DNA from 4 places in the Erwinia sp. E602 genome. Region 1 is predicted to be linked to each of the others. Evidence: predicted binding sites of a transcription regulator. Region 1 holds the regulator's gene; each other region holds the start of a gene.
The links. Region 1 encodes CRP, which controls carbon source genes, mostly activating them, when cyclic AMP is high. Its sites were predicted from a motif close to ATGTGANNNNNNTCACAT; they were not measured.
Positions count from the first base shown of each region.

Region 2: GKQ23_RS06480 (nucleoside-specific channel-forming protein Tsx) is a predicted target of CRP. The motif match lies at 5,812-5,829, and genes of this name have one in related genera.
Region 3: psiE (phosphate-starvation-inducible protein PsiE) is a predicted target of CRP. The motif match lies at 3,152-3,169, and genes of this name have one in related genera.
Region 4: GKQ23_RS10220 (sugar transporter) is a predicted target of CRP. The motif match lies at 3,370-3,387, and genes of this name have one in related genera.

Region 1 is NZ_CP046582.1:350,748-358,325, reverse strand. It holds gene GKQ23_RS02960 (phosphoribulokinase) at 1-123, shown strand, start outside; gene GKQ23_RS02955 (amidohydrolase) at 147-1,334, opposite strand; gene GKQ23_RS02950 (MFS transporter) at 1,331-2,542, opposite strand; gene GKQ23_RS02945 (LysR substrate-binding domain-containing protein) at 2,741-3,691, shown strand; gene crp (cAMP-activated global transcriptional regulator CRP) at 3,914-4,546, shown strand; gene GKQ23_RS02935 (YccS/YhfK family putative transporter) at 4,606-6,684, shown strand; gene GKQ23_RS02930 (aspartate aminotransferase family protein) at 6,885-7,578, opposite strand, start outside.
Region 2 is NZ_CP046582.1:1,112,871-1,120,448, forward strand. It holds gene nrdE (class 1b ribonucleoside-diphosphate reductase subunit alpha) at 1-1,494, opposite strand, end outside; gene nrdI (class Ib ribonucleoside-diphosphate reductase assembly flavoprotein NrdI) at 1,536-1,946, opposite strand; gene nrdH (glutaredoxin-like protein NrdH) at 1,951-2,193, opposite strand; gene GKQ23_RS06460 (DUF883 family protein) at 2,492-2,821, opposite strand; gene GKQ23_RS06465 (DUF2002 family protein) at 2,972-3,307, shown strand; gene GKQ23_RS06470 (hypothetical protein) at 3,505-3,927, shown strand; gene speG (spermidine N1-acetyltransferase) at 4,070-4,636, opposite strand; gene GKQ23_RS06480 (nucleoside-specific channel-forming protein Tsx) at 4,745-5,611, opposite strand; gene GKQ23_RS06485 (DUF4056 domain-containing protein) at 5,870-6,889, opposite strand; gene GKQ23_RS06490 (hypothetical protein) at 6,892-7,578, opposite strand, start outside.
Region 3 is NZ_CP046582.1:4,452,195-4,459,772, forward strand. It holds gene plsB (glycerol-3-phosphate 1-O-acyltransferase PlsB) at 1-983, shown strand, start outside; gene GKQ23_RS24110 (hypothetical protein) at 996-1,127, shown strand; gene ubiA (4-hydroxybenzoate octaprenyltransferase) at 1,234-2,100, opposite strand; gene ubiC (chorismate lyase) at 2,102-2,629, opposite strand; gene psiE (phosphate-starvation-inducible protein PsiE) at 2,675-3,091, opposite strand; gene GKQ23_RS22055 (YjbH domain-containing protein) at 3,250-5,343, opposite strand; gene GKQ23_RS22060 (capsule biosynthesis GfcC D2 domain-containing protein) at 5,343-6,098, opposite strand; gene GKQ23_RS22065 (YjbF family lipoprotein) at 6,095-6,742, opposite strand; gene yjbE (exopolysaccharide production protein YjbE) at 6,818-7,057, opposite strand.
Region 4 is NZ_CP046582.1:1,952,874-1,960,451, reverse strand. It holds gene GKQ23_RS10230 (MetQ/NlpA family ABC transporter substrate-binding protein) at 1-416, opposite strand, end outside; gene GKQ23_RS10225 (aminotransferase class I/II-fold pyridoxal phosphate-dependent enzyme) at 699-1,880, shown strand; gene GKQ23_RS10220 (sugar transporter) at 2,083-3,291, opposite strand; gene GKQ23_RS10215 (phytanoyl-CoA dioxygenase family protein) at 3,590-4,735, opposite strand; gene GKQ23_RS10210 (substrate-binding domain-containing protein) at 4,850-5,866, shown strand; gene GKQ23_RS10205 (Gfo/Idh/MocA family protein) at 6,019-7,191, opposite strand; gene GKQ23_RS10200 (sugar phosphate isomerase/epimerase) at 7,202-7,578, opposite strand, start outside.

The DNA.
Region 1 (7,578 bases):
CAGGGCTCCTTTATCTCGCATATGAAAACCCTGGTCGTGCCCGGCGGTAAGATGGGCCTGGCGATGGAGCTGATCATGGCACCGCTGGTGCAACGGCTGATCGAAGGTAAAAAAATCGTCTGAGCCCGCCGGTCGGACGGTGGCCGTCAGCTGCGCCCGTCCATCAGCAGCCGCTGGATAAACCCGATATGCAGCTTCACGCCCAGCGGCAGCACCGCCTCATCAAGGCGGAAGTGGGGGTTATGCAGATTCCAGCAGGCCCCGATTGCCTCGTTACCCGAACCGACAAACAGGAAGCAGCCGGGCACCACCTGCTGGTAGGCCGAAAAGTCTTCACAGCCGAACATCGGGTGCGGCAGAATTTTCAACGCCTGCTCGCCCAGCTGGGCTCGGACATTCTCTGCGGCGATCTGGCAGGCGTCGCGGTGGTTAACGCCGGTGACGTAGCCGCGCGTCCAGTTCAGCTGGTAGCTGCCGCCAGAGGCCCGGGTCAGGCCCTCCAGCATCTGCTCCATCATCTTAGGGATCTCTTCGCGCGCCTCGCGGCTGAGCGTGCGCAGCGTACCCCTGAGGTGCGCGCTGTCCGGGATCACGTTGTAGCCACCGTCGGCAAGAAAGCTGGCCACGGTCAGCACCGCGCGGTCGTTCGGGTTCAGCCGCCGCGACACCACCTGCTGCAGCGCGTGCACCACCCCCGCCCCCATCACGATCGGATCGCAGCTTTTATCCGGCATCGCCGCGTGCGCGCCGGTGCCCTGCAGGATCAGATCAAAGTTGTCGCTGGCGGCGCTGAACACCCCTTCGGTAAAACCGACGGTGCCGGTGGGAAAACCGGGCATCACGTGCAGGCCGAAGATCGTCTGTACGTCCCGCATCGCCCCCAGTTCCACCAGCTCCTGCGCTCCGCCGGGCGGTACCTCCTCGGCATGCTGGAAAACGAAGCGCACGCGTCCGGCAATCTGCGAGCGCAGCTGGCACAGCACTTTGGCCGCGCCCAACAGCATCGCGGTGTGCGCGTCGTGTCCGCAGGCGTGCATCACCCCCGGATGGCGTGAGGTAAACGGCTCATCGTTCAGCTCATGGATCGGCAGGGCGTCCATATCCGCGCGCAGCGCAATACACGGGCCGCTGCGCGCGCCGGTCAGCTCCGCCAGCACGCTGTTCGGCGTCAACCGCGTCAGGGCCAATGGCCCCATCTTCGCCAGCTCCGCGGCCACGTAGTCGGCCGTCTCCTGCTCGTAAAAGGAGAGATGGGGGTTAGCATGAATATGCCGCCGCCAGGCGACCACCTGCGGTGTGATATCCTCAATCAGTGAAGCAACTGCAGCGTTCATAGTGACTCCTGATGTTGCGGTGAGATAAGCGGCCGCCGGCTGCCGGGCAGCAGCGCCAGCCCGGCAATCACGATCGCGACCATCATAAACAGGAAGCTGGTGAAGTAGTCCCCTCCGCTGGCCGCGACCAGATACCCGATGACGATCGGGCCAATAAACCCACCGGCCACACCGCAGGCGTTAAGAAAGCCCACCGTGGTGCCCATAATGCGCGGTTCGAAACGTTTCAACGGCAGCGTAAAGGTAAAGACAAAGGTGCAGAAGGTGGCACCATTGGTGATCATCAGAATGACAATCGTCGCCAGCAGCGAGGTGGAAAAATAGATGCCGAGCAGGCCACAGGCCGCAACCAGCGCGGTGCAAAGGATCACCAGCGGCTCGCGACCGGAGCCATAGCGCCCCACCAGCCAGCCGCCGATAATCGACGACGCCCAGGCACCAATACCGCCGATAGAGATGATCTCACCGGTAACGGCCATCGACAGGCCATGCTCTTTGACCAGAAAACTGGGTAGCCAGGCCATCAGGCTGTAGGCGGGAAGATTGACGCAGACGTTAGCGATAATCAGCTGCCAGATGAGCGGATGACGGAACATCAGCCGCCAGCTACCCTGCGACGGGGCGGCCACCTCCTGTTGCTGCTGTCCGTGTTTTGGCAGTAGCACCAGCATCAGCAGCGCCACCAGCAGAAAAAGCGCGGCAAACACCATATACATCTGCTGCCAGCGCATCACCCGCAGCGCCCAGATTGCCAGCAGCGGCCCGATTACCATCGCCATTCCTGAGGAGGAGAGCAGTAGCGACTGTACAAAGGTACGATGCTGCAGATCGAAGGTCATGGTCACCGTTTTCGCGCTGGCGCTGGGATAACCGGAGTGACCGATGCCGGCCAGCATGCGAAACAGGATCAGCCAGCCAAGGCCCAGCCCCCACCAGCCAAACAGCAGGGCACATACGCCCACCAGCGCCAGCGACATCACCAGCATCGCCCGGTAGCCCAGCCGGTCGTTTAACCAGCCGGCGGGGATCTGAAACAGGGTGTAGGAGAAAAAAAATAAGCCCGGGATCAGGCCGACCTGCTGCGGGGTGAAGTTAAACTCTGCGCGTATCGGCAGAAGCGCAAAGCCCATCACGGTTTTATCGATATAAATCAGGGTATAGCCGGCAAATAACATCAGGATCATTCCCAGGCGTGCGCGTCTATCCATTGCTGTTTCTCCTAATTAACTGAAAAGGAATCAATCAATTACGTCCGTCAGTCTCTGTCCCGCGCTGTGAGCAACATCACAACGAAACAAGCACAATGATTTAACATGTCCACAACACCATCAGGGATTTACATCAGTCAGGTAAGATGAAATTTTCGTTGCCCTGATACGTTTCTGGCATCAGTGAAGGAGAACGGGATGCGCTATCTACCTAAAATGCAGCAGCTGCGGGTGTTTGAAGAAGTCGTGCGTCAGGGCAGTATCCGCTCGGCGGCCCGCACGCTGGCACAGTCACAGCCGGCCATCAGCCGGGCGCTGAAGGAACTGGAAAATACGCTGCAAACGGCGCTGTTTCTGCGCGGCCCTGGCGGGATCACCCTGACGCCCAGCGGCCAGCTGTTCGCGGTACGCAACCGCTTTATCCTGCAGGAGCTGCAGCGGGCGGGGGATGAAATCTACTCCGCCCAGCATCCTCAGCAGGGGCAGGTGGCGGTGGGAGTTTGCAGCCTGGTGGGCTCAACGATGCTGGCGGAGGTGGTCGAAAAATTTCGCCTGCGCCACCCGCAGGCCCGGCTAAGCGTCAAAGAGGGCCTGATGCGCAGCCTGCTGCCGCTGCTGAACAGCGGCGAGATCGACTTTGCCGCCGGGCCGGTTCCCGCCGATCTTAAGCAGGAGCGGCTGGTGATCACCCCGCTCTTTCAGGTGCCGCTGTGCGTGGTCGCCAGCAAAAATCATCCGGCGCGGCGGGCGCGGGCGTTAACCCAGCTGAGCGAGCAAAAATGGCTGCTGGCAGAAGATGAGAGCGCCACGCTGTCATCGTTAAATGATGAGCTGAAACGCTTTTTTCAGGCGCTGCCGCAGCCGGCATTGCGCACCAGTTCGTTACTGTCCGCCATCGAACTGGTCGAGCGTGCGGGATACCTGATGCTGTTACCGGAACCGGTGGTGAGCCGCTGGTCGCACAGCCTGGTGCAGCTGCCGATCGGCACGCTGCCCGCGCTGCGGTATGGCGCGGTCTGCTCCAGCCACTCGCCGCTGACCGCCAGCGCGCAGCAGCTGTTGAAAATACTTGAGAAAGCCAGCGGGCGTGACGCGTGGCGCTGTTCTACCGGCAAAAACAGCACGCCCTCCCTTTTCCCGCTATGCTGAAGCGATACAACACAAGACAGTTATGTAAAGCTGTGCTACAAACAAAGCTGTAATATTTACTGTCACCATCATGCACGGTAAAAACGGGCCCCCTACGCGAGCCATGCTCTGAACAGAGACCCGTATCATTTTCCCTCAGGGAAACGCTTGACTATTTCAACGCCTGGCAGGGAGAGCAGCCCCTGTTTTTGGGCTCGATGACAAAACAGAGGATAACAGCGAATGGTTCTCGGCAAACCGCAAACAGACCCGACTCTCGAATGGTTCCTGTCACATTGCCATATTCACAAATATCCATCCAAAAGCACGCTGATCCATCAGGGTGAAAAGGCAGAAACCCTCTACTACATCGTCAAAGGCGCGGTAGCGGTGCTGATCAAGGATGAAGAAGGCAAAGAGATGATCCTCTCCTACCTGAACCAGGGCGACTTTATTGGCGAACTGGGCCTGTTTGAAGAGGGGCAGGAGCGCAGCGCCTGGGTGCGCGCGAAAGCGGCCTGTGAAGTGGCTGAAATTTCCTACAAAAAATTCCGTCAGCTGATTCAGGTTAACCCGGATATTCTGATGCGTCTCTCCTCGCAGATGGCGCGTCGTCTGCAGGTGACGTCTGAAAAGGTCGGCAACCTCGCCTTCCTCGACGTCACCGGCCGTATTGCCCAGACCCTGCTCAATCTGGCCAAACAGCCCGATGCCATGACCCACCCGGATGGCATGCAGATCAAAATCACCCGTCAGGAGATCGGCCAGATCGTCGGCTGTTCCCGTGAAACCGTGGGCCGTATCCTGAAAATGCTGGAAGATCAGAATCTGATCTCCGCACACGGCAAAACCATTGTCGTTTACGGCACCCGTTAACCGATCTTAATCCTGCGGCGCGACAGGCTTCTGTCGCGCCTTTTTTATGGGTACGGTGCATGTGGCGTAGACTCATCTATCACCCTGAGGTCAACTACGCCCTGCGGCAAACGCTGGTGCTCTGTTTGCCGGTGGCGACTGGCTGGCTGTTCGGAGCCCTGCAACAGGGTCTGCTGTTCTCTTTAGTCCCCGCCTGCTGCAACAACGCCGGCCTTGATACCCTGCATAAACGCTTCTTTAAACGCCTGATCGTCGGCGGCTCGCTGTTTGCCGGCTGCAGTTTTCTGATCCAGTATGCCGGGGCACAGGGCGTGCCGCTGCCGCTGATCCTGCTGCTGATGACGATGGTGCTTGGCGTGCTGGGTGAAATCAGCCCGCTGCACGGCCGCCTGCTGCCCGCGTCGCTGATCGCCGCCATCTTTACCTTAAGCCTGGCAGGCCGGGTGCCTGTCTGGCAGCCGCCGCTGCTGTTTATCTGCGGCACCCTGTGGTACGGACTGTTTAACGGCTTCTGGTTCTGGCTGTGGAAAGAGCAGCCGCTGCGGGAAACCCTGAGCCTGCTTTACCGTGAACTGGCGGGTTACTGCGAAGCCAAATATACCCTGCTGACCCGCCTGACCGACCCCGATACCGCGCTGCCGCCGCTGCTGATTCGTCAGCAGAAGGCGGTCGACCTGATTAATACCTGCTATCAGCAGATGCATATGCTCTCCGCCGGCCGCGATCAGCACTACCGGCGGCTGACGCGCGCCTTTCAGGTGGCGCTGGATCTGCAGGAGCATATCGCCGTCAGCCTGCATCAGCCGCAGGAGGTGCAAAAGCTGGTCGAACAGAGCCATGCAGAGGCGGTGATCCGCTGGAACGCCCGGATTATTGCCGCGCGGCTGCGCACGCTGGCGGATGATATCCTCTACCATCGTTTGTCGGCGCGCTTTGGCATGGAAAAACAGCTACAGGCGCTGGAGAAGATCGCCCGCCAGCATCCTGACAATCCGGTCGGCAACTTCTGTTATTACCACTTCAGCCGTATCGCCCGCCTGCTGCGCACCCAGCAGCCGCTCTACCGCCGCGACCTGATGGCCGACCGCCAGCGCCGCCTGCCGCTGATCCCGGCGCTGAAAAGCTACCTGTCGCTGAAGTCCACCGCGCTGCGCACCGCCGCCCGTTATGCGGTGATGCTGACCTTTGCCAGTACGCTGGCGCTGTTCTTTAACCTGCCCAAACCTTACTGGGTGCTGATGACGGTGATGTTCGTTAGCCTCAACGGTTACAGCGCTACCCGGGTACGCATTCAACACCGTGCGCTGGGCACGCTGGCCGGGCTGGCGGTGGCGGCACTCACCCTGCGCCTGCACGCGCCGGAGTCGGTGGTGCTGCTGCTGATGCTGGCGATTACGCTGGTGAGCTACCTGATTATCCGCCCGTTCTACGGCTGGGCCACGGTCGGCTTTACGGTGACCACGGTATGGACGCTGCAACTGCTGTCGCTGAACGGTGCCGATTTTCTGCTGCCGCGGCTGATGGATACGCTGATGGGCTGCCTGATCGCCTTTGGCGGCATGATCTGGCTGTGGCCACAGTGGCAGAACGGCCTGCTGCGGCAGAACGCGCACGACGCGCTGGAGGCGGACCAGGAGGCTTTGCGGCTGTTACTGGGCGACGAGCAGGATGCCGGCAAGCTGGCGTATCAGCGCATGCGCGTCAACCAGGCGCACAACGCGCTGTTTAACTCGCTGAACCAGGCGATGCAGGAGCCGGGCTTTAACTCACGCTATCTCTCCGACATGAAGCTGTGGGTGACCCACAGCCAGTTTATCGTCGAACATATCAACGCCATTACCATCCTGGCGCGCGAACATACCATGCTGACCCGATCGCTTGCGGAGCGCTATCTGCAGTCCTGTGAGATTGCCCTGCAGCGCTGTCAGCAGCGGCTGGAGTATGACGGACCGGGATCGGAGAGCAACGTGCTGGAAGCGCCTGAGGCGCTCCACGGCGGGCCAACCACCGTGGTCGAACGCCACGTTAAGCGCATCCTCAGCCACCTCAGCATAATGCACACTATCTCGTCGCTGACATGGAGCCAGCGCCCGCACCACGGCGGCTGGCTGCGCCGCCGTCTGGGCAAAAAAAACTGAGGGCGGGATCGCTCCCGCCCTCAGCATCACCGTTACCCACCGGCATCCGTCGCTGTCGCCGCTGCCGTTGGCGCCATGCTAAGTGCCCGCCCGCCAGCACGCCACACGATCGTTCAGCCAGTCAGCCAGTCAGCCAGTCAGCCAGTCAGCCAGTCAGCCAGTCAGCCAGTCAGCCAGTCAGCGTGTAAAGTCGGTGAGGCTTACGCCAGCACCTTTTCCACCGCCGCCGCGAAGCGTGCCATACCTTCGGCAATGTCGGCAGGCTCAATCACCAGCGACGGAGCAAAGCGGATCACGTCAGTCCCTGCAACCAGCACCATTACCCCTTCCGCCGCCGAGGCGGTAAGGATGTCACGCGCTTTGCCGGCGTGCTGTGGCTTCAGCGCCGCGCCGATTAACAGGCCCTTGCCGCGGATCTCGCTGAACAGGTCCAGGCGGGCATCCAGCGCCTGCAGCGCCTCGACAAACAGCTGACGGCGCTCGGCCACGCCGTCCAGCACCTCAGGGGTATTGATGATATCCAGCGCCGCTTCGGCGACCGCACAGGCCAGCGGGTTGCCGCCGTAGGTCGTGCCGTGCACGCCCGGAGCCATCACCGAGGCGATCTCATTGGTGGTCAGCATCGCGCTGACCGGGAAGCCGCCGCCCAGCGCTTTCGCGGTGGTGATAATGTCCGGCTGCACGCCGTAGTGCTCATAAGCGAACAGCTTGCCGCTGCGGCCCATACCGCTCTGCACCTCGTCCAGCACCAGCAGCGCGTTGTGCTGGTCACAGAGCTGGCGCAGGCCCTGCATAAATTCCGGCGTAGCCGGCGTGACCCCGCCCTCGCCCTGAATCGGCTCGACCACAATGGCGCAGGTGTGATCGTCGATCACCGCCTTCACCGCGGCCAGA
Region 2 (7,578 bases), 760 kb from region 1:
GCTGCTGCCGCGTTCGCGTGCCAGCAGGTTAGAGGTGCGCAGCGCGTGGTAAGTAATGGTGTAGAAATAGATATTGGTGAAATCCAGACCCGCTGCTGAACCGTACTGAATACGCTCACGCGCCAGGTAGCCGTGCAGGTTCATCTGGCCGAGGCCGATGGCGTGCGACTGGGCGTTACCCAGCTCTATGGACGGCACTGAATTGATGTGGCTCTGGTCAGACACCGCCGTCAGGCCGCGTACCGCGATCTCCACCGTGCGGGCAAAGTCCGGCGAATCCATGGTGTGGGCGATATTCAGCGAGCCGAGGTTGCAGGAAATATCCTTGCCGATACGACGATAGCTCAGGTCGTCGTTATACTCGGTGGGCGTATTCACCTGCAGAATTTCCGAGCACAGGTTGCTCATATTAATCCGCCCGTAAATCGGGTTGGCGCGGTTAACCGTATCTTCAAACATAATGTACGGGTAGCCGGACTCAAACTGGATCTCGGCCAGGGTCTGGAAGAACTCACGTGGATTAATAAAGGTGCGACGGATGCGCTCGTCCGCCAGCATCTCCTCGTACTTCTCGCTGATGCTGATATCGGCAAACGGCAGGCCGTAGATCCGCTCAACGTCATACGGCGAGAACAGCGCCATCGGCTGATTGTCCTTCGCCAGCTGGAAGGTAACATCCGGGATCACCACGCCCAGCGACAGCGTCTTGATGCGGATCTTCTCATCGGCGTTTTCGCGCTTGGTGTCGAGGAAGCGCAGAATATCCGGGTGGTGCGCGTTGAGATAGACCGCACCGGCCCCCTGACGTGCGCCCAGCTGGTTGGCGTAAGAGAAGGCATCTTCCAGCATCTTCATCACCGGGATCACCCCGGAAGACTGGTTCTCAATGCGTTTAATCGGCGCGCCGGATTCACGCAGGTTAGAGAGCAGGAAAGCCACGCCGCCGCCGCGCTTGGAGAGCTGCAGCGCCGAGTTCACCGCGCGGCCGATCGACTCCATATTGTCTTCAATACGCAGCAGGAAGCAGGAGACCAGCTCGCCGCGCTGCTGTTTGCCGCAGTTAAGGAAGGTCGGGGTGGCCGGCTGGAAGCGCCCGGCCAGGATCTCTTCGGTCAGCGACAGCGCCAGCGCCTGGTCACCTTTAGCCAGCGTCAGTGCCACCATGCAGACACGCTCGGTAAAGCCTTCCAGGTAACGTTTGCCGTCAAAGGTTTTCAGCGTGTAGCTGGTGTAAAACTTCCAGGCACCGAGGAAGGTGTGGAAGCGAAAACGCCGCGCATAGGCCTGGTCGAACAGCGAGCAGACGAACTCAAACGGGTAGGCGTTCAGCACGTCGGCTTCGTAATAACCTTCAGCAACCAGATAGCGCAGGCGTTCGGCCACCGAGGCAAACTGCACGCTGTTGGGGATCACGTGCTGGATAAAGTACTGGCGCGTTGCCTCGCGGTCTTTCTCAAACTGAATGTTGCCCTCGGCATCATACAGGTTGAGCATGGCGTTAAGCGCATGATAATCCGCGGATACCGCGGCGGCCTCTATGAGTGTGCTGTCTGTCGCTGCCAAAATTCGGTTACTCCCTTGTAGACGTTAGCGATGTCGTCTGAGGTGCCCATCAGCTCGAAGCGATAGAGGTAAGGCACCTGACATTTTCGCGCAATAATGTCGCCGGCGAGGCAGAAGGCCTCGCCGAAGTTGCGATTGCCCGCGGCGATCACGCCGCGTATCAGCTGACGATTATTGGTATTGTTTAAAAACTGAATCACCTGTTTCGGCACCGCGCCTTTGCTGGTGCCGCCGCCGTAGCTGGGCACCACCAGAATGTAGGGCTGGTCTACCTGCAACGAACTGCCGCACTCCAGAGGAATGCGGCAGGCGGGCAGATCTAAACGGGTGATAAATCGGTGAGTGTTCTCTGACTGGCTGGAAAAGTACACCAGCGTGGTCATCGCTTTACACCCGCGCGGCGGCCAGGTGGCTCAGCGCAGAAATTTTGTCCGGGCGGAAGCCGCTCCAGTGGTCCTGTTCGGCCATCACCACCGGGACCTGGCGGTAGCCGAGTGATTTGAGGGTTTCTACGTGCGCCGGTTCACTGTCCAGATTGATCAACTGATAGTCGATACCTTTCTTGTCCATGGCATTTTTCGTGGCGTTGCACTGGACACAGTTATCTTTAGTGTAAATAATAATGCGCATGATTCGTATTTCTCTATGGGGCGGGTTGTTGTAGTCAATGACACGATTTTACTGCTGTAATCGTGTCGCCACTGACACACCATCCTGGGTGGTCTCAATGATGTAAATACTAGATATAGTGCCCAGGAAAATCAACCGTACCAGATGTAGTAAATTTGCATTTGCTTTATTGATTTTTGGGGAGGCCTTGCGGCGTAAGGCCTGGCGGGGAGATACCCGCCATAAAAAAAATCCCGCCTCTTGCGAAACGGGATCCTGCTCAAAAAAAAGACAGATTTCGTGGGGCGCTACGGCACCACTAACGGCGGGATGAGCTGGTGGCAGTAACTATCAGCGCACCGAGGAACACGCCCAGCGCGGCACCGATACCCACCCCATGCCAGGGTTTTTCCTGAACGTAGCTGTTAACCTGTTCGCCGGCGTCACGCGCCGCCCGGGTCACGGCGTTCGGACCCTGCAGCTTCGCGCGGGTCTCTTTCAGTAAGGATTCTGCGCGCGAACGGGCATCATCCACCCCCTCTTTAGCCTGGCTGCCGTAAGATTTCAGCAGTTCATCCAGCGTATCGGCCAGCGCCGTCACGTCGTGATTCAGGTCGGTCGTCTCACTTTTAGTTGTACGGTTGAACATTTTTTGCTCCATCAGGCTGAAAAAGGTCTATTAACTATAGAACAGCCCGCGACGATCGGGTGTGGCTGCGCGTGTTTGTGGATTATTCCGAAAGCCCTCGCCCGGCAGCCTGAGGTAAGGTGGCGGGCTGACAGACTTAGAGGAAACAGTATGTACTTACGGCCTGATGAGGTAGCCCGTGTTCTGGAGAAGGCCGGGTTTGAGATGGATGCGGTCACCGCAAAAACCTATGGCTATCGCCGCGGTGATGATTATGTCTACGTCAATCGTGAAGCGAGGCTGGGGCGCACCGCGCTGATCATCCACCCGACGCTCAAAGAGAAGAGCCTGACCATTGCGGTGCCCGCGTCAGAGATGAAAACCTGCGATCACTACGTGCAGTTCCCGATCTATCTGGTCGGCGACACCCCCGATCATTACGGCATTCCCCACGGTTTCAGCTCCCGTGCCGCGCTGGAACGCTATCTGGAGCGGATGTTCGGTTAACTGTCGCTTTTGTCGCCCGGTGCCCGGCGTAATGCGATCCGCAGGGCGGCTCGTCCTGCAGAGGCCTGACGCGGTCAATGCGCGGATCAAGCGGCAGATCGCTGCTGTATTAGCGGCTTAAGATGCGTGGGTAAACAATGAAAACTTCCGCCCCCGCGCTTACACTGTCTGCACAGAAAATCACGGCAGGATAAGCGATGAAGCGTCTTGGATTAGCGCTGGCAGCAGCGTGGATGTTAAGTGGCTGTGCCACGATTGTCGGCAGCGAAACGCAGGACGTGACCCTGCAAACACAGCCGCCCGGGGTGAAATTTGTGGTGCAGGATGAAACGGGCCGTGCGGTAGCGGAGGGTTTCACGCCAAAAACCGTCACCCTCGCCAAATCCACCGGTAACTACTTCGGCAAGAAAAAGTACCTGGTGATGCTGGAGCGTCCTGGCTACGTGCCGCAAACCCTGCCGTTAAAAGAGAGTGCTAACCTGTGGTATCTGTTGGGCAACGTGCCGCTGCTCGGCTTCCCCGGCTGGCTGCTGGTGGATCCGTTCTACGGCGGCATGTATAAGATCGAACCGGAACGCCTGGATACTATTATGAACCCGGTGGGGGCACGCGGCGGTTAATCCGGACGCGCGGATGAACGCGGATGAACGTTGCCCGCCAGAGTAGCTAAGGGCAACGTCCTGAAGCTTCAGCCACCGCCCGGACGGGCCAGACCAGCGCGGCGCCTGTTGCCCGCCGGTAAGGCGAAACCGGGCTGTGGAGTCACTGCGCGGTAGGCTGGACCATCGCCGCGGGTGGTTTGTTATGCGCCAGATACTGATGCTGGAACAGGCACATACGTATGCAGTTGCGATACTCACCGTTAATAAAGAATTCGTGGATCAGTCGCCCTTCGGTTTCAAAGCCCAGCTTGCGGTAGATGTGCACCGCTTTTTCATTCTCTTCGTCCACGATCAGGTAGAGCTTATACAGGTTGAGGACGGAAAACCCGTAGTCCATCGCCAGTATTGCCGCGCGGCTGGCCAGCCCTTTGCCCTGGTGGCTGGGGGCGATGATAATCTGAAACTCCGCCCGGCGGTGAACGTGGTCGATCTCCACCAGCTCGACCAGCCCGGCGTTTACCCCTTCATACACCACCACAAACCGCCGTTCGCTCTGATCGTGAATATGTTTGTCGTACAGGTCGGAGAGTTCGACAAAGGCCTCATACGGCTCTTCGAACCAGTAACGCATCACGCTGGCGTTGTTGTCCAGCTGGTGAACAAAGCGCAGATCTTCGCGTTCCAGCGGCCGTAGTTTAACGGGATTATCGGTGAGCCTGGCAGACATGGAACCTCCATTAACAGATGCAATATTGCTCCGACAGTATAAAGGTTCAGGGCAGACAAAAAAAACGCGCCCATGGGCGCGTTCAACGGAGGTTTAACCGGGCGGGGATCAGAAGTTGTAACCCACAACCACGTAGTAACCAAAGCCGTTCGATTTCACGGTGAAAGGACCTTTACCAAAGTCCAGTTCGTTGCCGTCGTTCCACTGGCCGCCGTTATGGAAGTAACGCGCCACGAACGAGTAGTGCCAGTGATCGTAGCCCAGTGACAGAATGTGGCTGGAGGCGATGGAGTTGCTGGTACGCAGCGGTGCCGCATCGTCGCCCAGATCGGAGCCCCAGTCGAAGTTAGTGAAACCAATGTAGCTGAGGTTACCGCCCCACAGGGAGGTCAGCGGCACAAAATATTTCACCTTGAAGCGGTAGCCGTCCCAGCTGTTTTCGTTAGCGGCACCGTAGTTGGCCCACTGACGCTTGGCGTAAACGTTCAGCGACAGGCCGACATCAGAATGGGTGTCGATATCGGTGCCCAGACCCATATACCAGGTGTTCTGACGGTTAGCGCGGTTATCGCCCATATCATAGATATAGTTGTTGGCGAAGTACCACTCTTTAAACGGACCGAAGCTCAGATCGGTGCCGGTCAGCTTGTCGATCGAGAAGCGCGGTTCAATCTCCATAAAGAACGGTGAACCATCGTCCCATGCGCCTTTATCGTTGCCGTTACCCACGCCGAAGAACTTCGGCACGTCAACGTAACCGTAGAAATCAAACCAGTCCTTGTGCGCGAAGGCTTCATATTCCAGGTAAACATCATTATTCAGCTGCGGCCCGAAGCGGGTGTGGTAGCTGCCCACCACGTTCACGCTCTGATGCCACCAGTCGGAAACGTACTCTGCTTTGCCGGCATCGGCGACGGAGACATTGGTGTAAGAGAGCGCAGCCAGTGCGCCAGCCATCATAATTTTATATTTCATTATTATTACCACATGCTCAGGGACCCGGCTCAGCGGCCAGCGCGCAGGTCAGATTAGGTTATATCGCGTCATTAAACGGCGGCGTTAAGCAAAGCCGTTAAGGCAACGGGTTATGCCGCGGCAGTGTGCCGTGATTCGTGCCTTAGGAAATAGAGATTGCTCACAGTTGTCAATTTGTGTTTCATTTCAATTCAGTTAAAGTGTGACCATGATCACAAATAAAGCTTGCTGGCAGGGAACTTTTTCGAAAAACAGATTTCAGGCCATATGTTGCCCAGGTAAACGGTTGCCTGGAGGAATAACAGCGGCTGGTGGGCAAGAGCGCAGCCAGGGGGAAGCTGCTGCGGCCGGGTAGGTGACGAAGAAGTATAACGTATTCTTATGGTTGCCGGTGTCACAACGCTCAGCGACAGGCTTCTCCAGACTGTGCCAGCTGCCACCTGTCGGCCTGCTCAGCAGCCTGCGCCAGCGCGGGAAAGTCGCGGTAGCGGTAAGCGATCTTTGGCGCGGGCAGGCGCGCGCAGCCAGCCGGGTCGCCAGATTGTAGCGTTCAGTCGCGCTGGCTGGCGGCACGAAGGCGAGCAGCTCGATAATGCGTTCGCCGAGCTCATCATGAAGCGCGATACGCCGCGGATGACCTTCCGCCTGCCAGATCTGGCTAAACAACCACAGCGTGTTGTCTGCCGTCTCGCGCAGATGCGCCAGATCGATAAAGCCACCGCGCCGGGTATAGATCTGCGCGTTGTGCTCACCGTTAATCCCGACAAGGCTTAACAGCGCGTAAAGCGGCTGATTATTGTAGTGATGCACGCCGGTGTTATCGGCGTCGACCACGTTATCCAGCTGGTAAAACGGCACCGGGATGCTCAGCAGCTGCGTGCGCAGGTTATAACCAAACGCACAGCACGGGCGCAGGACATACGGGGGCGACAGCGGCGGAACGGCGGGCCAGGCCTGTTGTGCGCTGACGACGGACTGTTGCAGCGGTGGCAGGTGCAGGGACTGAGAAGGCGGGGCCTGGCAGGCCGACAACAGCAGCACCAGCAGAGAGAGCAGATAACGCATCAGAACGCCCTCCAGGTAGAAGCGCCAGCGATCGTTCTGCAGGAAAGTGCTGTTCTCATAGCCGAGCCCAGACGCGCCGGTGGAGCTGGCGAAACCGCTTAACGACAGGGTGGAGAGCGGGGTATGCTGCTCATCAACGTTATGTCGGTCAAAAAGCACGGCCTGTGCCAGAGGAGGCAGCAGCAGCAGGCCGCATAAAAGAAGTCCTGGCATAGTCAGAAACGAAATTCGCCACCCACCATCAGACTGTTACGCTTTGCAAAACCGAATTCGGTGGTGATATTGAAGTTACGGGTCAGCTCATACTGTGCACCAACCAGCATATTCCACGGGGATTTCAGGTGCTGTTTGACGTGGAAGCGGCCGTTATTATCGGCATTTGCTAAATGCACCAGCTGGACCAGGCTGGCAGGCATTTGCAGATCGCTAATATTGCCGTGGAAATCCTGGGTGACATCCTGGTACATGGTGCCTACCCATATGCTGGCATGTGAAGGGGGTAAAGCGTATTTTTCAAATCCGGGTACGGTAAAACGGTAGCCCACTCTCGGCGTAAAGGTAAAGGCGTTGATTTTTCCGTCAAGAATATCGAAGGTAGTGCGGGTGTAATTAAAGTCTGCTGTACCAAACCAGTTATGATAGCCATAAGCGATTGTCGTGCCGCCACCATATGTGGTGCCTTTGAATTTGAGTTTAAAATCGAGATTGTTAAATTTAACCAGATCGAATGCATCAACATTTATTTTCGATACAGAGGATCCTTTGGTATGACCGACAACCCCATAGATATTCATGAATGGAAACAGCCAGGTATCCAGTCTTGCCATTTGGCTTTTACTTTTCTGTCGGGTTTTAACTGCATCAATCCTGATGTATTGAGGGTCAAGCGCCTCACCCTCAAT
Region 3 (7,578 bases), 740 kb from region 1:
AGGCCCAGCGCCCGGCGTGGTTAACCCCGGCGGTGAACGATATTGCCCAGAAAGTGATGGTGCGCATCAACAACGCCGGGGCGGCGAACGCCATGAACCTGTGCGTGACCGCGCTGCTGGCTTCACGCCAGCGCTCGATGACCCGTGACCAGCTGACCGAACAGCTCGGCTGCTACGTCGAACTGCTGCGCAACGTGCCCTATTCGCCGGATGCCACCGTGCCGGATATGACGCCGGAAGCGCTGCTGGAACACGCGCTGAGCATGAATAAGTTTGAGCTGGAGCAGGACAGCATCGGTGAGATCGTGATTCTGCCGCGCGAGCAGGCGGTGCTGATGACCTACTACCGCAACAACATTCATCATATGCTGGTGCTGCCGTCGCTGATTGCCGCGGTCCTGATGCAGCACCGCGAGCTGAGCCGTGATGAGCTGCTGCGCCAGGTCAGCGTGATCTACCCGATGCTGAAAAGCGAGCTGTTCCTGCGCTGGGATGCCGCAGAGCTGCCGCAGGTGATTGAGCCGCTGGTGGCCGAGATGGCGCGTCAGGGCCTGCTGCTGGTGGAAGACCAGCATCTGCGCCTGAACCCGCCGCGTTTCCGCACCCTTCAGCTGCTGGCCGCCGGCGTACGCGAAACCCTGCAGCGTTATGCCATTACCTTCTCGATCCTCAGCGCGAACCCGGCGATTAACCGCGGCACGCTGGAGAAAGAGAGCCGCACCATGGCCCAGCGCCTGTCGGTGCTGCACGGCATTAACGCGCCGGAGTTCTTCGACAAGGCGGTGTTCACCTCGCTGGTGCTGACGCTGCGTGATGAAGGCTACATCAGCGATTCCGGTGATGCCCAGGTTGAACGGACCCAGCGCGTTTACCAGCTGCTGGCGGAGCTGATCACCCAGGACGTGCGGATGACGATTGAAAGTGCTGTGGCACCGGAGCCCTCCGCCGCTGCCGTGACGGAGAGCGCGATCGCGCCGGAGTAATACGGTGACGCGGTGACGGAGAGTGCGGTTGCCCCGGAGTCATGGGGCAACGCCCTGACCACCAGCCACGCCCGCGGTAAAAATCAGTTAAACGGCAACCCGGTGTTGCCTGCAACGAAAAGGCCGGTCGCACTGAGCCAGTAAAGAGGGGAAGCCCCATGATTTACTGCGCCAGCGCGACCGGCCTTTTTTTCGCCTGTCCCGACGGTAGCCTGATGATGCTAAGGCTCGCCACCGGCGCAGAGCGCGGCTACCAGAGGCTGATAGCGATGCCGGCAAACAGCACCATACCGACGTAGTTGTTATTCAGGAACGCCCTGAAACAGGCGTCGCGATCGCGTCCTGCCACCTGCCTCTGCTGGTGTATAAACAGCCCGGCCGCCAGCAGCATGGACCACCAGAACGCCCCGCCCAGCCCGCTCAGCCAGCCGACCAGCGCCATCAGCGCCAGCGTTGCCAGCTGCAGCAGTCCGACGATTAGCTTATCGAAGCGGCCAAACAGGATCGCCGTCGACTTGACGCCAATCTTCAGGTCGTCGTCGCGATCGACCATCGCGTACAGGGTGTCGTAAGCCACCGTCCAGCAGACGTTAGCAAAAAACAGCAGCCAGCAGACCAGCGGCACGCTCTCGCTGACCGCCGCCCAGCCCATCGGGATCGCCCAGCCAAACGCCGCGCCCAGCACCACCTGCGGCAGGTGGGTGTGACGCTTCATAAACGGGTACATCCACGCCAGCGTCAGGCCGCCGAACGACAGCAGGATAGTCATGCGGTTCATGGTCAGCACCAGCGCGAAGGAGACCAGCACCAGCCCGGCAAACAGCAGTTTGGCCTCACGGCTGGTGACCGCCCCGCTCGGCAGCGGGCGCAGCCGGGTGCGTTTGACGTGGCCGTCGATTTTGCGGTCGGCGAAGTCGTTAATCACGCAGCCGGCAGCGCGCATGGTAATTACCCCCAGCGTAAACACCAGCAGCACGTTCAGCGGCGGCACGCCGTCCGCCGCCAGCCACAGCGCCCACAGCGTCGGCCACAGCAGTAGCACCGTGCCGATCGGCTTATCGATGCGCATCAGGCGGCAGTACGCCGCTAATTTACTCATTGGCAGACTTCTCTCCACGTCAGGATCTCTGCTCTGGCGCCAGGCTGGCATACAGCGGCGAAGCGGGTAAAAACAGTTCGGTCAGCAGCAGCGGCTTGCCCGTGAGGCGCAGGCGCGAGCGCCGTGCCCACAGCGCGCCGTGGTGGCCGACGTCAATAAAATCGCGGGTCAGGGTTGAGCTGGCAAACAGATAGCGCCCCAGCGGCACGCTGCCCAGCTGCTGCAGCTTCTGCTCCGGCCCGACCAGCGTTGACTCCGGCACCAGCGTGCGCGCCACCAGCCAGGGTACGCCGTCGCCGCACAGCTCAATTTCACGCAGCCAGTAGCGCGGCTCGTCAGGCAACAGCGCTGACTCTTCCGGCCAGGCGTCTCCGCCGACAAAGCCTTCGCGCAGCACGTTGACCGTCACCTCACCGCAGTAGCGTTCAAAACGCCGGGTCATTGAGTCAACTTCCATCAGCCAGTCAAGCAGGGGGGCGGTCAGCAGGGGTGAGGATTCGGGCAGCCAGTCGATCGCGCGCAACGGCGACAGCGCGTTCTCAGCCATAACACTTCTCCGTAAAAATGGGGTACCCGAGTGTACCCCATTTTCTTACTCGCGTTTCAGGCGGTTACTGTTCGCCAGCCACAGAGTGCACACCAGGATAAGAATGGCGAAGGTGTAGGCCAGCGTATCCAGCGGATTTTTATGGTCGACGATAATCAGGCGGATAATCGCCGTGATGCCGATATAGACGAAGTAGCGTAGCGGGAAGTGGTAGCCCGACTGGAAGTATTTGACGATCAACGCGATAAATTCAAAGTAGAGAAAATAGATCACGATGCCTTCAATCAGCAGGTAAGACGAGGTCTGCTCGCCGGTGTTCAGCAGCACGTTGGCCAGGTGGATGGTCTCTTTACCGAGAAAAATCACCAGGATCACGGCCAGCGCAATCAGGCCGGCGTTCAGCACCATCTGCAGGGCAAAAGCCAGCCGGGTGGCCGGGGTGTTATGGGCGGGGGGAGTCATGGGTCATACCTCAACGTCATTGTTATCTGGCGGGAAAACCGCTGCTGATACTATGCTTGAGTGTGACGCAGATCACAAGACACCCCGCCGGATGCGGGGCAATAGCGGGGTCAGCGCCGGCCCGTACGGCTAACCGTGGCGGGCCGGCGCTGGCAGGATCAGCGGTAGTTAATATCGCGATCGCTGGTCAGGTCATAGAGGTTGTACTTACGACCCAGCTGCTGGCCACCGTCACGCGTCAGCGGTGTCCAGTTGATCTGGGCGCGGCCGCGGATCGGATCGAGGCTGAACAGATCCATCGGGATGGAGACGTAGAACCCTTTGGTGAAGTCCCCTTCGCCATACTCTTCCGACGAGACGTTGGTTTTGGTGGCGTAGACGCCGACGGCCACGCCGCTGTCGAAGCGTTTGGAGACGTCAACGGTCACGCCCTTATCCTCCGCCAGATACTGCCCGACGCTGGCCTTGACCAGCACGCCCTCGAAGAACCACGGCTGCCAGTAACCGGTCAGATTGCCCACCTTGGCCTTGTAGTTGGTGAACTTCATCATGTTGTCCCAGTCACGCTGCTTAACGTAGTTGGCATCGACGCCAATCGCCCAGCTGGCGTCCAGCGGACGATAGAGCAGTTCACCGCCGACGCCGCCGTACATGGTCTCCAGATAACCACCGTACACCTGGCCGTAGAAATCACCGCCGAGGTGGCGCATGTAGTTGGCCTGCAGGTTGTTGACGTAGGCGTCGTTTTCCACGTACTCGCGGATGTGGGTACGCACCCGCGGCAGGCTCGAGTCGCCCGGCGCGCCGTCGTAGTTAAAGCGGTTGTAGTTGTTGGCCACGTTGACGAACACGCTGCCGTCAATCAGCAGGTGGTTGGTCAGCCAGTAGCTGGCGTTAGCCGACACGCCCACCTGGTACATGTAGAAGCTTTCCGGGCCGCCAACCGACTGGTTGAGCACCGGCGACAGGCTGTAGTCGAGGCGATCGCCGTCGATGTAGAAGCCCTGCTCGGCGTTCTCCGGCAGGTGCGGGTTGATACGCACCTGACGCAGCGTCTCTTCATGCCCCAGCGGATAGCCTTCCAGCTGGCGCTTCAGGCTGACAACGTCGGTTTCGGTGGTCACCTGCGGCATATTATTGCGGATCTCGGTGACGCGGATCTTCTCTACGCCTTCCGGCAGATGGTTGGCGAGGATCACGTTGGCGCGCTCCACGCCGCGTGCGGTGTCGCGGTATTTGGTCTGCTCACCGCTTGCGTACAACGTGTCGCCTTTCACCTGAATGCGCGGCGCGTCGAAGCCGGCGTTGTATTTCAGGTCGGTCAGCTGCGCGGCGGTGGTGGTCGGCTCGAGGAACCGCTCCTGCGGCTGCGGGTTGTAAGCCGGTACCGGCTTATCACGCTGCACCTGGGTATTGTCATTAAAGTTGGTGCGCAGGGTGAAGCCCGCCATAAAGGTGTTGCCACGCTCGTAGCTGACGTTGACGTCCGCCCAGTCGGTGACGCGGTAAATGGCTCCGACGTTGAACTTACTTTTCTGCTCCAGCTTGCCGGCAAAGTCACCCTGGTAATCGTTGCCTTCGTATTCGGCCTTCAGGCGCAGAGGCTGCCACGGCGTCTGGTATTCGATACCGCCGAAGATCGCAGCCGGACCGTGGAAGGCGTTGCTGATGCTGACCGACCCCGGCGTGCCGTTGCTGCCGTCACGGTAGCAGTATTTATCGCTGGCCCGGCAGAACGGGTTAGTCACGTTGCCGCTGTTGCCGAGGTAGCCAAAGCCCATGCCGAGGGTGAAGTCAAACGGCCCCCAGGCCTTGGTCGCCACCAGGTATTCACTGTCAAACAGCCCGGTACCGCCCAGATCGCGGGTGCCGACCGCCACTTCCGGCAGCCAGAAGCCCTCTTCCCACAGGCGCAGCTTGAGGTCAAACGCCTTGTCTTTGTAGCTCTGATTGCCGCTGAACTCTTCCGAGCCGCTGTATTGACGGGTACGGACGTCAGTGTAGCGCACGGTCGCTTCCAGCCACGGGAACAGCGCTACCGAAGCCGAGTAGAAGCGATACTGATCGTTGTTACGGTAGTTGAGGCTGAACTCGCCCTCTTTCGCCATCCGCGCGGTCGGCACCTGCATCAGGCCGACGCCGCCGAAGTCAGACTGTGACGGACCGACAGGTTCCGGGTAAGAAGCCGCCTGTGCCTGCAGCGCGCAGGTGACAGAGAATGAGAGCAGGCTGAGAAGGTAACGTTTTTTCATCAGTCAGGGATCCGGTGCGTCAGAACAGATACGATCTGCTGGTTAAGATCGGCCAGGTCGCGCGGCAGCGTCCAGGAGGAGAAGCCTACAAAGATAATGCTGCCCGCGGCGGGCTCAACGTGGCGGCGGTTCCAGTAGGCGACCGGCACCTCGCTCACCTGCCCGTCCGGCGTTATCAGCTGCGCCGTATTGCGCTCCGCGCCGCGCACGTGGTCACGCGGCTGCAGGTAGTCAGCCACGCTGCGCCCGGCCGCCCACGGCGTTGTTCCGGCACCGTCTACCGCACCGAACAGGGTAACGGAGGTCGGTTCGGCCAGGGTGTAGACGCTGTAGTCACCCACCAGCCGGCGGTTGGCGGAGGACGAGAGGCGAACCCGATCCGGGTCGAGGGAGACCAGCTGACGGCCGGTAACCTTCAGCGCGGCAACCTGCTGACGCACGTTCTCGACCACCGCGGCCTGGGCGGCATCATCATCGCCGCGCAGCGCATCACGCCAGCCCGCCAGGCGTGCCAGCAGCTGCTGCTGTTGCTGCAGCGCCACCGCAGTGGCCTGTTTTTCAGCAATGACCGTGCCGGGCCACCAGGTTTTCCCCTGTAGCGCCGGGCTGGCCACCAGCTGGGCGAGGTTAGCGGCGTGGCTGACCTGTGCGGTCTGCTGCTGGCCGGGATAAAACACCGTAACCTGGCTGTCGGCCAGGGCCTGCAGCGACAGCGAGGCCGCTATCCCTGCGCATAAAGCGATCAGTTTTTTCATGATTTTGCCGGCTTCAGGATAGTGGTGGTCACGGGAAGATAGTCTGCGCCAAGGTCTTGCTCAGTTTTACGCATCTGGCCGCTGGTGGTATCGATCCAGAAGGTATTGCGCCAGGACTTACCGTTGCTGGCCATAGAGACCTCTTCCTGCCAGACGCGGCAGGCGACCGGCTTCCCGGCTAACTGCAGCACCTCATCCTTCAGACGGGTAAAGCGCGAGACGGCTTCGCCGGCGCGCAGCTGGCCCTGTTCGGTCCAGCTCAGCGTTCGGGTCCAGCCGGCCCCCTCGGTCAGCTGCAGCGGGTTACGCAGCGGATCCTGCTGCAGGTTGCTGACCTGGTTCAGGTTGTCGCTCAGGCCCAGGGTTTTGATTACGCGGCCGTTCTGCGTCACCACCATCGCTTTATCGCTGGTGATCCACTTCTGCTGGCCGTTTTCATTGAAGCCCAGTACCACGAAAATTTGCTGACCGTCAGCGACACGCAAATACATGCTGGCATAAGGCAGCGCGTTAATGCGTTCAGCGGTCACCTGAATATCATCGGGGCCAAGGAAAGCCTGGGTCGCGGCGTCACTCAAGCCTTTTTGAGTGGCGGTACAGGCCTGTAACAGCAGGCAGATTAGCAGCAGAGGTAGGTTTCGCACCGGTTAGGATCCCTGAGCAAATAGGTGACGTAAAAAATAACCACACGGACGTGTGGTTATGTTTAAAAGTGATACTTAGCGGGTGGTGCTGGTGGTGGTAGTAGTGGTGGTTCCGGTATTAGAACCGTTACTGCCACCTGCTGCACCGACTGCAACGCCAGCAACAACGGCAACAACGCCGACGCCGATTGCGGTTGCAGCACCAGAAGACAGCGCGCCAGCTTCAACGCCAGCAGCGTCACCAGGTGCAGCAAACGCAGCAGAAGCACCCACTAAATACACAGAGGCTGCAGCAGCCCATAACAGTTTTTTCATTGCACTTTCCTTCATGAAATGAATGAACACCGGGGCCAGAATGGAACCCGGCACTCATAGTATGGGGAATAAAACTCCAGAAATCAGCGGACTAATAATAGTCGCTTTAGCCGGTCAGTTTCACTAATCCATGCTCAACAAACCGCTTTTTTGCACATTAAATTATGCAAAATAGCCATTTTACGAAACTTAATGCCAATTAAAGGCGGCAACAACACCCTGTTATGGTAAAAGCGCCTTAAATCAGATTAAGCACGACATGATGGTAATAATTAGTCATTTTTGCAAATAAAAGTTTATAAAATCATCCAGTTAAACTTTACATTAGCGGACATAACTAGAGATAAACGCGGGATATTTTCAAAAAAATCGGCGTAAAATGCGAGGAAAAAAAACGCATTTTAAGATTAATCCTAGAGAGGGGGCGCACAGTTTCCACACGCCGATGCTGGAAAAAACGAAAAAAGACGACTGTTAAAAAACCCCGGTTGCCCGGGGTGGTGATGCGGTTCTGCGATAAG
Region 4 (7,578 bases), 1.6 Mb from region 1:
TTAATCCAGCCGAGGCTTTGCAGCACCAGCGCGGCACGGTACTCGTTAGAGGCCTGATTCGGAACGGAAACGGTGGTGCCCGGCGCGGGCGGCGTGGCCAGAGTTTTCAGCTTACCGCCGTACAGCCCCATCGGAGGCGTCGGCACCTGCACGATGCCGGTATTGTCGATACCGAGACGCTCATTAACCGACTTCAGGTACACCGGGTGCTGCATAATGTTGGCATCAATGCTGCCCCGCGCCACCGCGTCGTTGACCTGAATACCGTCGCTGAAATCTTTATATTCTATCTGATACCCCTGCTTAATTAACCACGGGGCCACGCCTTTCTCGAACTGCTCTTTATACGGGCCGGGGTTAAAGCCGACACGGATCAGCTTACTCTCTGCCGCCTGTGCGATATTCACCCCGGCCATGCTGGTCAGCAGGGTCAGTACCGCCGCTGAAATAAGGTTCTTTTTCATTATGATTTTTCCGTTGTGTTTTAGCTATTTCGGATTAAACCACATCATTTTTCGGGTTGTAAGCGTCTGCGCCGGGTTTCATTTTGCTTTTTTATCACATCGATAATTGCCGCTGGCATATTCAGAAACCGGCAGCCGTTAGCGGATATTATTCTTAAGCGCGGCAGGCAATCGCTGCCCGGACGGCGCAGCGCTGTGAGATAGTAGATTAAAATAAACAGACAGAGAAACATCATGGCCGACTTTGCTGCCTCCCCGCTGGTTAACGCGCTGGAGGAGAATATTTTTAGCATCCTGGAAAAACTGGCCGCCGGTATCAGCAGCCCCACGCTGCCGCTGATTGACCTCTCCAGCGGCAGCCCGCGTCAGCCCACGCCGCCGGAAGTGGTCGACCGCCTGCAAAGCGCGGTGCTCGACGAAGCGAACCATCAGTATCCGTCGTTCTGGGGCAAGCCGCAGCTGCGCCAGGCCATCGCCCGTTTTTACCAGCGGCACTACGGCGTGGAACTGGACCCGGACCGTGAAGTGGCGGTGTTTCAGGGCTCGCATATCGGCGTCAGCGGGATTCCGCGCGCGCTGCTGCAACCGGGACAGTACCTGATCTCCACCGATCCCTGCTACCCGATCTACCGCTCGGCAGCGCTTCAGGCACAGGCGCAGTTTTACGGTATCCCGCTGGAAGCCGGGCGGCAGTTTCTGCCCGACTTCAGCGCGGTTCCGCAGGAGGTTGCACGTCAGGCCGGACTGTTAGCGCTGAACTATCCGCACAACCCGACCGGGGCGATGGCCACTCCTGAGCTGTTTGATGACGCGCTGGCGTTTGCCGAACGCTATCAGCTGCCGGTGTTGCATGACTTCGCCTATGCGGCGATTGGCCGTGAACCGGCGGATGCCCCGGTCAGCCTGCTGACACGCCCCGGTGCCAGAGCGCGGGCGGTGGAAACCTATACCCTGTCGAAAACCTTTATGATGGCGGGCTGGCGGGTGGGCTTTGCGGTGGGGAACGCCTCGATCATCGCCGCCTTTAAAAAGCTGCACAGCCACAGCTACAGCACGGTATTTGGCGCGGTGCAGGATGCGGCGATCGCCGCGCTGGCGCTGCCTGCCTCACGTATTGCACAGGGGGTGGCGGTGTACCACCAGCGCCGTCAGCGGGTGCTGGCGCGGCTGGCGGCGATCGGCTGGCCGGTACCGCCCGATCAGGGCAGCTTTTTCCTCTGGCTGCCGGTGCCCGCCGGCTTTCGCGCCCAACAGTTTACCGAGTGGCTGCTGCACAAGGCGCATATCCTGGTGGCGCCCGGCAGCGGCTTCGGCCCCGGCGGCGAAGGCTATATCCGCATCAGCCTGACCACCGACGATCGGGCGCTGGAAGAGGCGCTGACGCGTATTGCGCAGCTGAAATTGTTTGCTGGCTAAGCCGCCGGACTGGTCCTGTTACACTCCTGGCTTCTCCCCCCGCACAGCCGCCGGAGAAAGCGGAAGCGCAGCGGTGGCCCGTCTGGATGCTGTCCAAAACCCCTGACGGGATAAACGGCAGGCGATGAGCGCAAGATCGGTGGTGCCGGGAAAGAGGCGACGGCCCGCGGAAAAGCGGGCCGCCATGATAACAACGAAGGGATTAATGCAGGCTGACCTGCTCGCCGCCAGCGGGGGCAGTCGTCGGCCATTTGCGGAACGCCAGCACGGCGATGGTCAGCGCCATCACGCCAAACGCGGCACCGGCGTAGCCCACCGAATTCAGCGACAGGTTCATACTGACCGACTTGCCCAGCAGCGCGCCAAGCCCGATGCCGATATTAAAGATGCCTGAGAACATCGCCATACCGATATCGGTGGCCTCGGGTGCCAGGGTCAGCACCTTCAGCTGCATACCCATGCCGATAATCATAAACGACATGCCCCACAGCATGCTCAGCGCCACCAGCCCGTAAGCGCTGTGCGCCACCGTCATCATCGCGGTCAGGCACAGGGTCAGGGTGGCAATCGCCGTAATCATCAGGCCGGACAGGCGTTTTTCCGCATAGCGGCTGAAGATCACGCTGCCGGCAATGCCCGCCAGGCCAAACAGCAGCAGCAGCAGGGTGGCAAAGTTATGGCTCAGCCCGGCGATCTCCTGCACAAACGGCTCGATATAGGTGAAGGCGATAAAGTGCGCCGTTACCACCACCACCGCCAGCAGATAGAGGCTGAGCAGCGCCGGGTTACGCAGCAGGCCCGGCAGGCTTTTCACCGAACCGCTCTGCTCCGAGGTTACTTTTGGCATAATCTTCACCAGCACCGCCAGCAGCAGCATCGCCGCCACGCCAATCGCCAGGAAGGTAAAGCGCCAGCCAAAGCTCTGGCCGATGATGCGCCCCAGCGGCAGGCCCAGTACGGAAGCCAGCGCGGTCGCGGTCGCCAGCAGGCCGAGCGCCTGAGCGCGCTTGCCCGCCGGGGCCAGGCGGATTGCCAGCGAGGCGGTAATCGCCCAGAACAGCGCGTGGGCCAGCGCCACCCCGGCGCGGCTCACCAGCAGCACGTTAAAGTTCCACGCCACAAACGACAGCGCATGGCTGGCAGAAAACAGGACGAACAGGCAGAGCAGCAGCACCCGCCTGTCGACCTTACTGGTCATCAGCATCAGCGGCAGCGACATCAGGGCGACGATCCACGCATAGATGGTCATCATCACCCCGGCCTGGGCACTCTCCATGCCAAAGCTGGCGCCGATGTCTGACAGCAGACCGACCGGGATATATTCGGTGGTGTTGAAGATAAATGCCGCAACGGCCAGCGCCAGTACGCGCAGCCACGCGACTTTGCGTGACACGAGAGTAACGTCAGACATGATGGACTCCGCCAGAAAAAGAGGACAAGTAAACAGCGTGCTTATGATAGAGCCGCTGCCGCCCCGCCTTCAAGCGAAATGTGATCAACATCCCATTTTTTACACAAACTGCTTGCACTGATAAATACAGCTAATCCAGTTAATTAGAAACCTTTATCCCAAAAGGGATTGACGCCGTTATCACGCTGGAATATCTGCACGAAATACGTGACCGGGCAAGGTCAGGAAAAACGGTGGCGATAGCATGTAAACCGCCACGTCGTTTATCCGTTCCCGCTGCTGTAATAAGAGCGGGCGCTTACGCCCTTCTCTTCGCCGTCTGCGCATCCAGCGCCTGGTTAAACTGCGCCGCGCTCCAGCCCGCGTTCAGCGCTTCAGCCACCAGCTGCTGCTGGGTCTGCGGCACCAGTCCACCGAGCGGCGGATCGGTATCCAGATTGGTCGGGAACGAGTAGCCGCGCGCCGCCACCGCAATCAGCGCCTGACGCTGCGGCTCGTTCAGCGGTGAATCCAGCAGCTGCGGGTAGACCTGTTTCAGAATACGCTCATGGTTCACCTCCTCCATCGGCACGCCAAACGCCGACGACACCTGCAGCAGGTTGGCGGTGCGCACCTGATCGGCGGTGCTGTTATTACCGGCAGCGTGGAACAGCGCCGGGTTGAAGAACAGGCCATCGCCTTTTTCCAGCGGCAGCTGGATATAGTTTTCAGCAAAGTACGCTGCAAAATCCGGCTGGCGGTAGGCAATGTAGCCCAGTTCGTACTGATGTGACCACGGCAGCAGCCTGGTCGGGCCGGAGGCCAGCGGCATATCGCTGTGCGCCACCGCGCCCTGCAGGGTCATATACTGCGAGAGGATCTGCGCCGGGATCGGAAACTCAGCGGCAAAGGCGCTCTGCTGGAAGCCAAGGTGATAGTCGCGGTGCGCCTGCTGCGCCTCGCCGCCCGGCCGCACCTGGTTGACCTGCGAGGTCATGCGCCAGGCCGGGCCAAGCCACGCGTGGCAGATAAGCCCCAGCGTCGGGTTGGCGTAGTACTCACTGAATACCGCCGCATCGGTTTCCGCCAGCTTCTGCAGCGCGTTCCAGATGCGGCCGTTATTACCGGCTTTGGAGAAGTGATCGGCCTGAACCTTCGACTTCGCCTCCTCCGCCATAATCAGCTCAAACACCGCCGAGGCGCGATCGACCACCGCCGTGTCGGCATACAGCCCTTTCACCACCAGCACGCCCGGCCCGTATGACAGCGCCTGATGCAGCTCGCTGAGTACCGCGTGGCGGTCGCGGGCCGCCGCCGCGTCCAGCGCATCGCGCTGATAAATCAGTACCTCAGAGACCACCTCGCTGGCCAGCGGATAGTCAGCGGGGTTGACCCGCTGTTCGCAAAACGTTTTGAAGTCGGCAAGGGACGTCTGGTTCTCACTGGTAAAGTATTGCGCTGTCATGGTGACCTCATTATTCGGCAGTTTGCAGGGCGATGTGCCTTGTCTGTCACCAAACTAACAGTTACATTCAGGCAACAACACGGCAAAAACACCTCATAAACACCTCACATAACCATGAAGAAATTCAGCCATAAGCAGATTGCCGCCCAGTCCGGGCTGAGCCTTGCCACCATCGACCGGGCGCTGCACCAGCGCGGCCGGGTGCATCCGCAGACGCAGCAACGCATCCGCCAGGCGATGGCCGACCTGGACCTGCAGTATAAAGCCGGCCTGGCGCAGGGGCGCACGCTGTGGTTCGACGTGATCCTGCACACGCCCGAACGCTTCAGCGAGCTGGTGCGCGAGGCGTTTATCAGTCAGATTGCCAGCTTCGCGTCGTTTCGCATTCAGCTGCGTTTCCACTGCTTTGAGCAGATCGGCGTGGCAGAGGTGGACGCGCTGCTGAAAAAATGCGGTTCGGACAGCCACGGCATTATCCTTAAGGCGATGAACGACGCACTGCTGGTGCCCACGCTGGCCGGGCTGTTAAAGCAGCGGGTGCCGGTGGTGACGATCGTCACCGACGTGCCGGAGAGCGCCAGGCTGCGCTATATCGGGATGGATAACGCCAGCGCCGGGGAAGCGGCGGCGTTTCTGATGGCAAAGTGGCTGAAGCGGGGTAATGCACGGATTATGGCGGTGACCGGCAGCGGTGATTTTACCGGCGAGCAGGAGCGAATCGCCGGCTTCCGGCGGGCGATGCGCAGCTTTGATCCGGGCTGCACTCTGGACGTAGTGGCTGGCGGGTTCGGCATCGATGCGCAGATGCACCGGTGCGTCAGCGAGGCGCTGGCAAACGGCGAGGTGCCCGATGCGCTCTATACGGTCGGCGGCGGCAACGGCGGTATTCTGCAGGCGCTGGAGGAACGGGGCATCCGCCCGGACGCGGTGATCGCCCACGATCTTGATCGTGAGAACCGTGCGCTGCTGCAGGCCGGAAAGATCGATGCGCTAATCGAACATAACCTGCAGCTGGACGCCCAGCACGCCTTTCGCACCCTGCTGGCGTTTCACCACTTCCTGCCGGAGAGCGAACCCTGGGCAGCCTGGTCACGCGTCAATATTATCACCCGTTACAATATGCCGACCTGAGCGAGTAATATGACCTCGCGCTACGACAGGCCTGCCGGGGCGGTTACGCCCGTCGCCTTTCCGGTTGGCTGCATATCGGGCGACGACCACTGTGTGCGACTGTTCGCTGCTGCGCGCCTGGCGCGTACCCTTCGCCGCCTGCCGTGACAGTTTCAGCTGTACAGCGGCCGGATCCACGCTGAGTTCTGTTCGTGGCTGTCGACCACCGCATCGACAAAGGCCACGCCTTTCAGTCCGTCATACACGTCAGGGACGTAAACCCCGGCCGCCTGCGGTTCTCGCTGCTCATCCCGCGCGCGCAGCGCCTCGGCAAACCCGGCATACAGGCAGGCAAACGCCTCAATATAGCCTTCGGGATGGCCCGGCGGGGTGCGGGTGCGCGCCCGGGTCAGTTCGTCCAGCTCATTGCGGCCACGCTTGACGATCTGCGTGGTACCTTCCAGCGGGGTGTAAAGCAGCTCGTTGGGCTGTTCCTGGAACCACATCAGGCTGCCTGTTTCACCAAACACCCGCAGACGAATGCCGTTGGAGCAGCCAATCGCCACCTGCGACGACCACAGCAGGCCGCGTGCGCCCCCCTGGTAACGGATCATCACGTGGGCGTTATCATCGAGCGCCCGGCCAGGGACAAAGGTCGCCAGATCGGCGGCCACCCCTTCCGCCTTCAGCCCGGTGACGTAACCTGCCAGATGATAGGCATGGGTGCCGATATCGCCAATCGACCCGCCGCGACCGTTTTTGGCCGGATCGACGCGCCAGGCAGCCTGCTGATTGTTCTGCTGCTCAATGCCGGTCGCCATCCACTCCAGCGGATACTCCACCTGCACAGTGCGCACGCTGCCAATCAGCCCGGCCGCCACCCGCTGCCGCGCTTCGGCAATCAGCGGATAACCGGCGTAGGTGTAGGTAACGCCGAGGAACCGCCCGCTGCGTGCCACCACTTCCGCCAGCGCCTCGGCATCCGCCAGAGTGGCGGTCAGCGGTTTTTCGCATATCACATCAATACCGGCCTCCAGGCAGGCGCGGGCAATGGGATAGTGGGTAAAGTTAGGCGTGCAGATGGCCACCACGTCCACCCCGTCCTTACGCAACGACTCCGCCGCAATCATCGCCTGATAGTCGTCATAGGAACGATCGGCGGCGACAAAGTTCTGCGCGGCAAACGCGTGGCCGCGCTGTGCATTGACGTCAAACGCCCCGGCCACCAGCTCAAACTGGTTATCCAGCCGTGCTGCAAACCGGTGAATGCCGCCAATATAGGCCCCCTCCCCGCCGCCCACCATGCCGAGGCGAATGCGGCGGCCCTTCAGTGAAGATCGTGTCATCTCTGTCTCCTTACAGTCCAAGAATTCTGCGGTTAAGTGAACGGTCGGCATATGACTTACAGAAGTCATCAAAGGATTTGCCGGTAACGTGGATCTGATGGTCGCGAATAAACTGCGCCCCTTCGCGTGCACCATCCTCCGGGTTTTTAAAGCAGCACTCCCACTCCAGCACCGCCCAGCCGTCAAAGTCGTAGCCGGTCAGCTTTGAGAAGATCGCGCCAAAATCGATCTGCCCGTCCCCCGGCGAACGGAAGCGTCCGGCGCGGCGCGTCCACGGCTGATAGCCGCCGTACGCGCCGGTTTTACCGTCCGGGCGGAATTCGGCGTCTTTGACGTGGAAGGCTTTGATATGCTCATGGTAATGGTCGATATACGTCAGGTAGTCGA